3 regions of the Clostridium sp. DL1XJH146 genome follow, and region 1 is predicted to be linked to each of the others. Evidence: predicted binding sites of a transcription regulator. Region 1 holds the regulator's gene; each other region holds the start of a gene.

Region 1 (3,611 bases):
TTTTTCACGATTAAATGATTTATACTTTTTTATGATATCCTCTTGTCTTTTAATTTCTGCATCTTGAAGTTTAAAGGCTTTTAATTTTTCTTCATATCTTTTTTCTTTTAAAGTGAGGTATTCCGTGTAGTTACCTTTATATATTTCAATTGTTCCACCTTTTAATTCTAAAGTTCTGTTGGTTATAAAGTCTAAGAAAAATCTATCATGTGATATTACTAAAATTGTACCCTTATAGCTTTTTAAATATCCCTCAAGCCATTCAATAGCTTCTAAATCTAAATGGTTAGTAGGTTCATCTAAAAGAAGTATATCGGGATTAATTAAAAGAAGTTTGCAAAGAGAGGCTCTCGTTTTTTGACCACCACTTAAAATATTAATATTTTTAGTATAATCATCTTCAGTAAATCCAAGACCTTTTAGAACTTTGTTGATTTCTGCTTTGTATGTATATCCACCTTTGTTTTGATATAATTCAGTTGTATCTGTATATTTTCTAATAATTTTCTGATGATATTTTTCATTATCAAGGTCATAAGGTTTTGACATTTCGATTTCTAATAATTTTAGATTTTTCTCCATATTTGTTAAATCTTCAAAAACCTTTAGCATTTCATCATATATAGTATTGGTACTTTCTAAAGTTAGATGCTGCGATAGATAACCTAATTTTTTATTTTTATCAACAAATATGTCACCACTATCAGCCTCTATTTTTTTTATTAAAATTTTGAAAAGTGTAGATTTACCGGCACCATTGGGGCCTACTAACCCCACTTTTTCACTATCATTTATATTAAAAGTGGTATTTTTTAGAATTTCATCTACACCATAGCTTTTTTTTATGTTTTTGCAGCTTAAAACTACCATTACATTCCCCACCTTACTCTTGCATATTAGTTTAATTAATATATATTATCAAATAGCTTGCATTTTTAATCATAAATATATAAAATCATATTATATAGTTTAACATTTAATAATGCAAAAAAATAGAGAATAAATATATCATATTTATTGTAATTGTAAATTTGTTATATTATAAATAGTTATTATTATTTTAATTTTAATTCTTAAAGGGAGTGCGCGCATGAATAAAAAAGAAAAAAAGAGCAATGTTTCTATGGCAGTAATAAGAAGATTACCTAAATATCATAGATATTTGCAAGAATTAATTAAGAATGATATTGATAGGATTTCTTCAAGAGAATTAAGTCAAAAAATTGGATTCACAGCTTCACAAATAAGACAAGATTTAAATTGTTTCGGAGATTTTGGACAGCAAGGATATGGATATAATGTTTCAGACTTGTATAGAGAAATTAGTATAATTCTTGGATTAGATTTTCAATACAAAACTGTAATAGTTGGAGCAGGTAATATTGGGCAGGCAATTGCTAATTATACTGAGTTTAACCGACTAGGATTTGAGTTAAAGGGGATTTTTGATGTTAATCCAAAACTAATTGGATTAAAAATAAGAGATGTTGAAGTTAAAGATATTGATAGTCTTAATGATTTTTTAAGTAATTGTGAAGTTGATATTGCGGTTATATGCGTTCCAGGAGAAAATGCTCAAAAGGTTTGTGAGATAGTTGTAAAAAATGGGGTTAGTGGGATATGGAATTTTGCACCGGTAGATATTGAAACACCGGAAAATGTAACTGTAGAAAATGTTCATTTGAGTGAAAGTTTGTTAACTTTAACATATTTATTAAAGCAAAAAATATAATAAGCTCCTAAAAATAGAGTTTTTTTAAGAACTTCACTTTACCTTTGTGAAGTTTTTAATTATAATATAAACTAGAGTAATTTTAAATCTTGTCATTAAGTCTACCCAATAAATATTTTAAGATTTCCTCGGCTATATATATAATTAAAGAGGTGAAAGTAAATGTATAAAATTTTAAAGAGACGAGAACTCGCTCCTGATTTATATCTAATGGATATAGATGCACCTAGAGTAGCAAAATCAGCACAGCCAGGACAGTTTATTATTGTCAAGCTAGACGAAAAGGGAGAAAGGATTCCTTTAACGATTTGTGATTATGATAGGGAAAAAGGTTCTGTCACTATTGTATTCCAACAACTTGGTACATCAACAGTACAGATGGCCCATCTTCAAGAGGGTGACTACGTTAGCGATTTTGTAGGACCACTTGGACAACCTTCAGAATTTATTCATGAAGATATAGAAGAATTAAAAAAGAAGAAGATTATGTTTATTGCGGGTGGAGTTGGAACAGCACCAGTATTTCCACAAGTAAAATGGATGAAAGAACAAGGAATTGATGTTGATGTAATAATTGGTACAAAATCAAAATCAACATTGATTTTAGAAGAAGAAATGAAAGAATATGCTGGGGATTTGTATGTAGCAACAGATGATGGTTCTTATGGATTCCATGGTCTTGTTACAAACTTATTTAAAGAGCTGATAGATAACAAAGGAAAGAAATATGATCATGTAGTAGCAATAGGACCAATGATTATGATGAAATTTGTGTGTCTTATGACAAAAGAATACGACATACCTACAACAGTAAGTCTTAATCCAATTATGGTAGATGGTACAGGCATGTGTGGAGCTTGTAGAGTAAGTATAGGAAATGAAATTAAATTTGCGTGTGTAGATGGACCTGAATTTGATGGACACTTAGTTAATTTTGAAGAAGCTATGAGAAGACAAACTATGTATAAGACAGAAGAAGGAAGAAGTCAACTTAAGGTAGAAGAAGGAGATACACATCATCACAAGGGTGGCTGCGGTTGCGGAGGTGACAACTAATGGATAGAATGCATAAAATACCAGTAAGAGAACAAGATCCTAAGGTTAGAAGTAGAAATTTTGAAGAAGTATGTTATGGATATAATGAGGAAGAAGCTGTTGCAGAAGCACAAAGATGTTTGAATTGTAAAAATCCTAAGTGTGTAGGTGGGTGTCCAGTTTCAATAGATATACCGGGATTTATTGAACATGTAAAGAAAAATGAATTTGAAGAGGCTGCAAGAGTTATTGCCAAGTATAGTTCTTTGCCAGCTGTATGTGGAAGGGTTTGTCCACAAGAAAGCCAATGTGAAGAAAGATGCGTCCTTGGAATAAAAGGAGAACCTGTTTCAATAGGAAAGTTAGAAAGATTTGTAGCTGATTGGGCAAGAGAAAACAATATTGATTTATCTGAAAAGGAAGAAAGCAAAGGTAAAAAAGTAGCTGTAGTTGGTAGTGGGCCTGCTGGACTTACTTGCGCAGGAGATCTTGCTAAAAAAGGCTACGATGTAACTATATTTGAAGCACTTCATGAAGCCGGTGGTGTTTTAGTATATGGTATACCAGAGTTTAGATTACCAAAAGAAAAAGTTGTTAAAGCAGAAATAGAAAATATTAAAAAGCTTGGAGTTAAAATTGAAACAAACGTTATTATAGGAAAAACTACAACAATAGAAGAGTTGATAGAGGATGAAAATTTTGAATCTGTATTTGTAGGTTCAGGAGCAGGTCTTCCTAAATTCATGGGAATTCCTGGTGAGAATTTTAATGGAGTTTTTTCAGCTAATGAATATCTAACAAGAGTTAACCTTATGAAAGCTTATAAAGAAGACTACCAAACACC
Region 2 (3,611 bases), on a different contig from region 1:
TAAGGAAAAGTGAAATACTTGAATATCTTTATAAAACTATTGAGAATTCAAGCGTACAATTAGATCATGTCCTTAATTCTATATATGAAGCTGTTTGTGTTGTCGATATTGATGGTATAGTTGTTCTTTGGAATAAAAAGTCAGAAAAGCTTTATGGCGTATTGCAAAAAGATATTTTAGGTAAAGAAATAAAAGATTTTTTCCCTAATGCTTTGATATTAAAAGTTTTAGAAACTAAAGAAACTTACGAGGATGTTAAGCATGAACCTAAAAAAGATTTTCATATGATTATTAATTCTTCACCCATATGGATAGACGGAATATTCTCAGGAGCAGTAAGTACAGATAGAGACATTTCTAAAGTTAAGAAGTTAGCTAGTGAATTGCAGAAGGCAAATGATACTTTGAAATTTTTAGAAGAAGAAATTAAAAGGTATTCCAATAATGATTTTGGTGGTGTTGTGGGTAGAAGTAAAGAAATAAATGATAAAATTGAAATTGCTAAAAAGGTTGCTAGAACTAAAGCTACAATATTGATTACAGGAGAGAGTGGAACAGGAAAAGAAGTTTTTTCAAGGGAAATACATAATTATAGTGGGGAAAAAGGCCTTTTTGTACCTGTTAATTGTAGTGCCATACCGCAAGGATTATTTGAAAGTGAGTTTTTTGGATATGAACAAGGCGCATTTACAGGGGCTAATAAAAATGGCAAAATAGGATTATTTGAGATGGCTGAGGGAGGGACTATATTTTTAGATGAAATTGGAGATATGCCTCTTTTTATGCAAGCCAAGCTATTAAGAGTATTACAAGAAAAACAAATTATAAGGGTTGGTGGGAATAAGTATATTCCAATAGATACAAGAGTAATATCAGCAACCAATAAAGATTTAAATAAAATGATATTAGAGAAAAAGTTTAGAGAGGATTTATATTACCGAATTAATGTAGTGGAAATAAATCTTCCACCTTTGAGAGAGCGAAGAGAAGACATTCCTTTACTAATTGATGCTTTTTTAAAAGAGTTATCTCAAAAGAATAATAAGGAAATTCCTAAAATAGATAAAGAAGCCATGAAAATTATATTAAATTACCATTGGAAAGGAAATATAAGAGAATTAAAAAATACAATGGAAAATTTAATTGTATTAGCTAAAGAGAATACAATATCTAGTGATTTGATTCCAAATTATATGGTTAAAGAAATAAATAAAAAAAATACAGGGATAAATGATACTCTTGATTTAAATGAATCTATTAAGAAACTAGAAACAGAGCTTATAAAAGAAGCCTTGAGGTTATCTAAAGGAAATAAAGCAAAGGCTGCAGAGTTGCTAAACATACCAAGGACTACATTATATTATAAAATTGATAATTATAAGATTTAATAAATTCAAATAAAATTAAAAGTGTCAAAAAACTAACAAGTGACTAAAATTAGACAGATGTTAGTTTTTTGTTCTCTACAAGGCAGAATAGAGATGCCGTAATGAAAAAAGGGATACATATAAAAATAAAGTCGAAAATTAGACAAAAAGTTCATTTTCTATAAAAATTATTTATAATAAAATTATCTTAATAAAAAAAAGTTATACAAGTAAATTAGCCATTGTTGCTAAATAAACTGCAAGTTCTATGCAGTTTTATTTTTTTGGCACGTAACTTGCTACTATACTATTGTGAAAAAAAGTACAAACTGAATTTGAACATATTACATAAGGAGGTGAAATGATGAATATCTCTATATTACTAAAACAACATGTAGGAGCGCCATGTGAACCTATTGTTAAAGTTGGTGAAGAAGTTCAAAAGGGACAATTGATAGCAATTCCTAAAGGATTAGGAGCTAACATACATTCAAGCGTTTTAGGGAAAGTTATTAGTATAGATGATTTTAATATTTTAATTGAAGCTAACGATAATCAACCTGATGAATATATGAAAATTAAAGACGTAGAAAATAACCTTGAAGCTATAAAAGAAGCTGGTATCGTTGGAGCAGGTGGAGCAGGTTTTCCAGCCCATATTAAATTCAACACTGATTTAAAAGGCGGAACTGTCATAGTAAATGCTGCAGAGTGTGAGCCAACATTAAATCATAATACAATGCTATTAGAAGAAAATCCAAGTATTGTTATTAGAGGACTTAAATATGTGATGGAAATCACAGGTGCTGAAAAAGGTTTTGTTGCAATAAAGCCTATACATAAGAAGGCACTGTTGTCAGTGGCTAAAGCTTGTAAAGATGAAGAAAATATTGAAGTTAAATTTTTACCTAATATGTATCCAGCAGGTGATGAAAGAGTTATCGTTAGAGAACTTTTAGGAATTGTTTTAGAGCCGGGTGCATTACCAATAACTGCAAATGCTATCATTTCAAATGTAGAAACACTTAAAAATGTAGCTTTAGCTATTGAAGAAAAAAGACCAGTTATTACAAAGGATCTTACTGTAGGTGGTAGATTAAAAGAAGCTGGAGAAGGAAGAGTATTCTTCGATGTTCCTATAGGAATGCCAATATCACATTTCATAAATGAATGTGGTGGATATGTTGAACCACACGGAGAAATCGTAACAGGTGGACCGTTTACAGGAAGACATGGAGAAGAATCTACACCTGTTAATAAAACTTTAGGCGGAATATTAGTAAGTATGCCTTTTCCAACAGAAAAAAGAAAAGTTGGAGTTATTGCTTGTGAATGTGGAGCTCAGGAAGAAAGATTAACTGAAATTGCTAATGCTATGGGCGCAGAAGTAATAGCTACTACAAAATGCAAAAGAATGGTAGAAGTTAACGGAAGATATAGATGTGATAAACCTGGTACATGTCCAGGCCAAGCAGAAAAAGTTCTATATCTTAAAAAAGAAGGTGCGGAGGTTATACTTACTGGGACGTGTCAGGATTGAACTAACACAGTCATGCAAGTAGCTCCTAGGTTAGGAGTTCCCGTATACCATAGTACAGATCACGTTTTAAGGGCCTTTGGCCATAAACTTTATAGAAAAACAGATAACTAGCAAAACATAATTAGCAATGTGCAATTTGCAATGTTCAATTATGGATGATTTTCTTCCCTAATTGCTAATTGTAAATTGCAAATTGCACATTAAAACATAAACAAAAAGTTTTTATAAAAACATTAGTTTTTAAAATAACAATATTAAAGATTAAAGCAAAAAACAAGGAGGAAATTAAATGTCTATTACAATAGAAACTGCTAAGGAGCATGCAAATGATGTAGCGATTACATGTTGCAGATTTGAAGCAGGAACAGTTATTGAACCATCAAACATAGAAGATCCCAATATTGTACCAGATTTAGAAGCATCAGGTCTATTAGAAATACCAGAAAATTGTCTTAAAATCGGTGAGGTTTTAGGTGCAAAATTGAAAGTAACTGTAGATGCTTTAACAGCATTAACTACTGATGTACTTGAGGGTGTTACTGTAATGGAAACTGAAGAAGAAGTTGTAGAAGAAACTCCAGCAGTAGAAGCTGTAGCACCAGTTGAACCAATAGCAGCTGTAACAAGTTTTGCTGGAAATACAGTTAAAATCCACATTGGAGAAGGAAGAGATATCAACTTAGAAATTCCTTTATCAATTGCTG
Region 3 (3,611 bases), on a different contig from region 1:
TTAAAAGAAACTGTTCCAGCTATGACCATCAATAAAGTTTGTGGTTCAGGTCTTAGAACAGTAAGCATGGCTGCTCAATTTATAATGCTAGGAGATGCTGATGTAGTATTAGCAGGTGGAACTGAAAGTATGAGTAATGCACCTTATTTATTAAATCAGGCTAGAAGCGGTATGAGAATGGGTAATGGTGAGATTGTAGACTCTATGATCAATGATGGATTATGGGATATATTTAATAATTATCACATGGGTATTACAGCAGAAAATATAGCAGAAAAATGGAATATTACTAGAGAAGATCAAGATAGGTTTGCTTTCGAGAGCCAAGTGAAGGCTGAAATGGCTATAAGAGGTGGCAAATTTAACGATGAAATAGTTCCAGTAGAAGTACCTCAAAGAAGAGGAGAGCCAATTATAGTAGAAGAAGATGAGTATCCTAAGTTTGGTACTACTTTAGAAAAATTAGCTAAATTAAGACCAGCCTTTAAAAAGAATGGAACAGTAACAGCAGGAAATGCATCAGGTATAAATGATGGAGCGGCTATGTTTATATTAATGGCTAAAGAAAAAGCAGAAGAACTTGGATTAGAAATTTTAGCTACAATTAAATCCTATGCTTCAGCAGGTGTAGATCCAGCAATAATGGGATATGGACCAGTACCATCTTCAAGAAAAGCTTTAGAAAAAGCAAATATTACAGTAAAAGATTTAGATTTAATAGAGGCCAATGAAGCCTTTGCAGCTCAATCCTTGGCAGTAGCAAAAGATATGGAGTTTGATATGGTAAAAGTGAATGTTAATGGTGGAGCAATTGCACTAGGACATCCTATTGGAGGAAGTGGAGCTAGAATATTAGTTACACTACTTCATGAAATGAAAAAAAGAGATTCTAAGTATGGACTTGCAACACTTTGTATAGGCGGAGGTCAAGGAACAGCTATAGTTGTTGAAAGAGAAAAGTAAAAGAATACAAGCCGGCGACCTTTTATGGCGCTGGACTTAAGTATTCTTTAGAATTGTACACTCTACATTTCATACTATTATTAAAATAAAAACTTTATTCTGTAACTAATAGTATAAATATCAAAAATATTTTAAAACAGAGTTTGTTAAAAAGAGGGGGATTAGCAAAATGAAAGGTAAAACAATTAAGGAATTAAAGATTGGTGATAAAGCATCATTTCAAAAAACTATAACTGAGACTGATGTTTATCTTTATGCAGGTATTACAGGTGATATAAATCCTGCACATATTAATGAAGAGGTTTCAAAAGATACTATGTTTAAGGGTAGAATAGCACATGGAATGCTTACAGCAGGTTTAGTTTCAGCAGTGTTAGGGGTTCAGTTACCTGGTCCTGGAACAATATATCTTGGACAAGAATTAAAGTTTACGGCTCCAGTTCATTTTGGAGATACTATAAAGGCAGAAGTTGAAGTAAGTGAAATGATTGAAGAAAAAAATAGAATAAAATTGACTACAATATGTACAAATCAAAAGGGCGATATAGTATTGAAAGGTGTAGCTACTGTAATGCCACCTAGATAATAAATATATTCGACATATTAAACGTCATGGGCATTAATGTTAGAAAATTAACAAATCAGTTTTGGAATAAAATATCAATTAGCAATTTTCAATTAGCAATTAAGGATGATTTTGCTACGCAAAATCTTTTAATCAATTAAATAATTAAAGATTTTCTGACCAAAGGGAAGAAAATCAACATTAATTGCAAATTGAACATTGCAAATTGAACATTATTTTTTAAATTAACAACTCTTTAAAATATAGCCAAATAAAAATAAAAATACAGATAAAAGGAGGTATATTTGTGGACTTTCAAATAAGTAAAGAACATAAAATGCTAAGAAGTATGTTTAGAGAATTTGCAATAAATGAAGTTGAACCTTTAGCAGAAGAGGTTGACGAAAAAGAAATGTTTCCTGTGGAGACTGTTAAAAAAATGGCTAAATGCGGTATTATGGGGATTCCATTTCCAAAAGAGTACGGTGGTCAAGGTGGGGATGTTTTAGCGTATGCTATGGCTGTTGAAGAATTGTCAAAAGTATGTGCTACAACAGGAGTTATTCTTTCGGCGCATACATCTTTGTGTGCAAGTCCTATATATGAATTTGGTACAGAGGAGCAAAAACAAAAATATTTAGTACCTTTAGCTAAAGGAGAAAAATTAGGAGCTTTTGGACTTACAGAGCCAAATGCAGGGACTGATGCTTCAGGACAACAAACAAAAGCAGTATTAGAAGGCGATTATTATATATTAAACGGATCTAAAATATTTATAACAAATTCAGGTTATGCTGATGTGTATATAATTATGGCAATGACTGATAAATCTATGGGTACAAGAGGAATTTCTGCATTTATTGTTGAAAAAGATTTTGAAGGTTTTTCTGTTGGTAAAAAGGAAGCTAAGATGGGTATCAAAGGCTCTGCAACTTCTGAATTAATATTTGAAAATTGCAAGGTTCCAAAAGAAAACTTATTAGGTAAAGTTGGTAAAGGATTTAAAATTGCTATGAAAACTCTTGATGGTGGAAGAATTGGAATTGGAGCTCAAGCATTGGGAATAGCCCAAGGAGCCATTGATGAAACAGTTAAGTATGTAAAAGAAAGAAAACAATTTGGAAGATCAATAGCTAAATTTCAAAACACACAATTCCAGCTTGCAGATATGGAAACAAAAACAGAAGCTTCAAGATTGCTTGTTTATAAAGCAGCAAATTGTAAAGATAACAAATTACCATATGGTGCAGAAGCAGCTATGGCAAAACTTTTTGCTTCAGAAACAGCAATGGAAGTTACAACAAAAGCAGTTCAGTTACATGGTGGATATGGATATATGAAGGAATATCATGTAGAAAGAATGATGAGAGATGCAAAAATAACTGAAATTTATGAAGGAACATCTGAAGTTCAAAAAATGGTCATTTCAGCAGGAATGCTTAGATAAGGAGGCGTATTTATGAATATAGTAGTTTGTATAAAGCAAGTGCCAGATACCACAGAAGTTAAATTAGATCCTAAAACAGGAACACTTATAAGAGATGGAGTTCCAAGCATTATCAATCCAGATGATAAAAGTGGACTTGAAGCGGCATTAACATTAAAGGATAAATTAGGAGCAAAGGTAACAGTAGTTTCTATGGGACCACCTCAAGCAAAAGAAGCATTGATAGAAGCTTTTGCTATGGGAGCGGATGAAGCTATATTAGTAACAGATAGAGCATTTGCAGGAGCGGATACTTGGGCTACATCAACAACCTTAGCAGCAGCTCTAAAGAAATTAGACTATGATTTGATTATTGCAGGAAGACAAGCAATAGACGGGGATACAGCACAAGTTGGACCTCAAGTTGCTGAACACTTGAATCTTCCTCAAGTTAGTTATGTTGAAGAACTTGAAGTTCAAGAAGATAGTTTAATTTTAAAAAGAGTATTTGAAGATGGATATCATAAACTTAAAGTTAAAATGCCATGCTTAATTACTACACTTAGTGAAATGAATAAGCCAAGATATATGTCAGTTGCAGGTATTCTTGATGCATATAGAGAAAAAGAGATTATAACTTGGACAGTAAATGATTTA

What was found. The regulator Rex, encoded in region 1, represses fermentation and respiration genes when NADH is low (regulators of the CRP and FNR family bind a similar motif). The targets are predictions, from matches to a motif close to ATTGTTAANNNNTTAACAAT.
Region 2: the regulator Rex is predicted to act here: its motif matches at 1,677-1,696, upstream of prdC (proline reductase-associated electron transfer protein PrdC).
Region 3: the regulator Rex is predicted to act here: its motif matches at 1,585-1,604, upstream of ACVHXK_RS04215 (acyl-CoA dehydrogenase).

What each region holds. Positions count from the first base shown of each region.
Region 1 is NZ_JBTVVN010000023.1:47,084-50,694, reverse strand. Features, by position in the region: gene ACVHXK_RS11970 (ABC-F family ATP-binding cassette domain-containing protein) at 1-870, opposite strand, end outside; gene ACVHXK_RS11965 (redox-sensing transcriptional repressor Rex) at 1,091-1,732, shown strand; gene ACVHXK_RS11960 (sulfide/dihydroorotate dehydrogenase-like FAD/NAD-binding protein) at 1,895-2,788, shown strand; gene gltA (NADPH-dependent glutamate synthase) at 2,788-3,611, shown strand, end outside.
Region 2 is NZ_JBTVVN010000008.1:57,398-61,008, reverse strand. Features, by position in the region: gene prdR (sigma-54 dependent transcriptional regulator PrdR) at 1-1,388, shown strand, start outside; gene prdC (proline reductase-associated electron transfer protein PrdC) at 1,732-3,018, shown strand; gene prdA (D-proline reductase (dithiol) proprotein PrdA) at 3,197-3,611, shown strand, end outside.
Region 3 is NZ_JBTVVN010000005.1:120,368-123,978, reverse strand. Features, by position in the region: gene ACVHXK_RS04225 (acetyl-CoA C-acetyltransferase) at 1-963, shown strand, start outside; gene ACVHXK_RS04220 (MaoC family dehydratase) at 1,133-1,549, shown strand; gene ACVHXK_RS04215 (acyl-CoA dehydrogenase) at 1,836-2,975, shown strand; gene ACVHXK_RS04210 (electron transfer flavoprotein subunit beta) at 2,988-3,611, shown strand, end outside.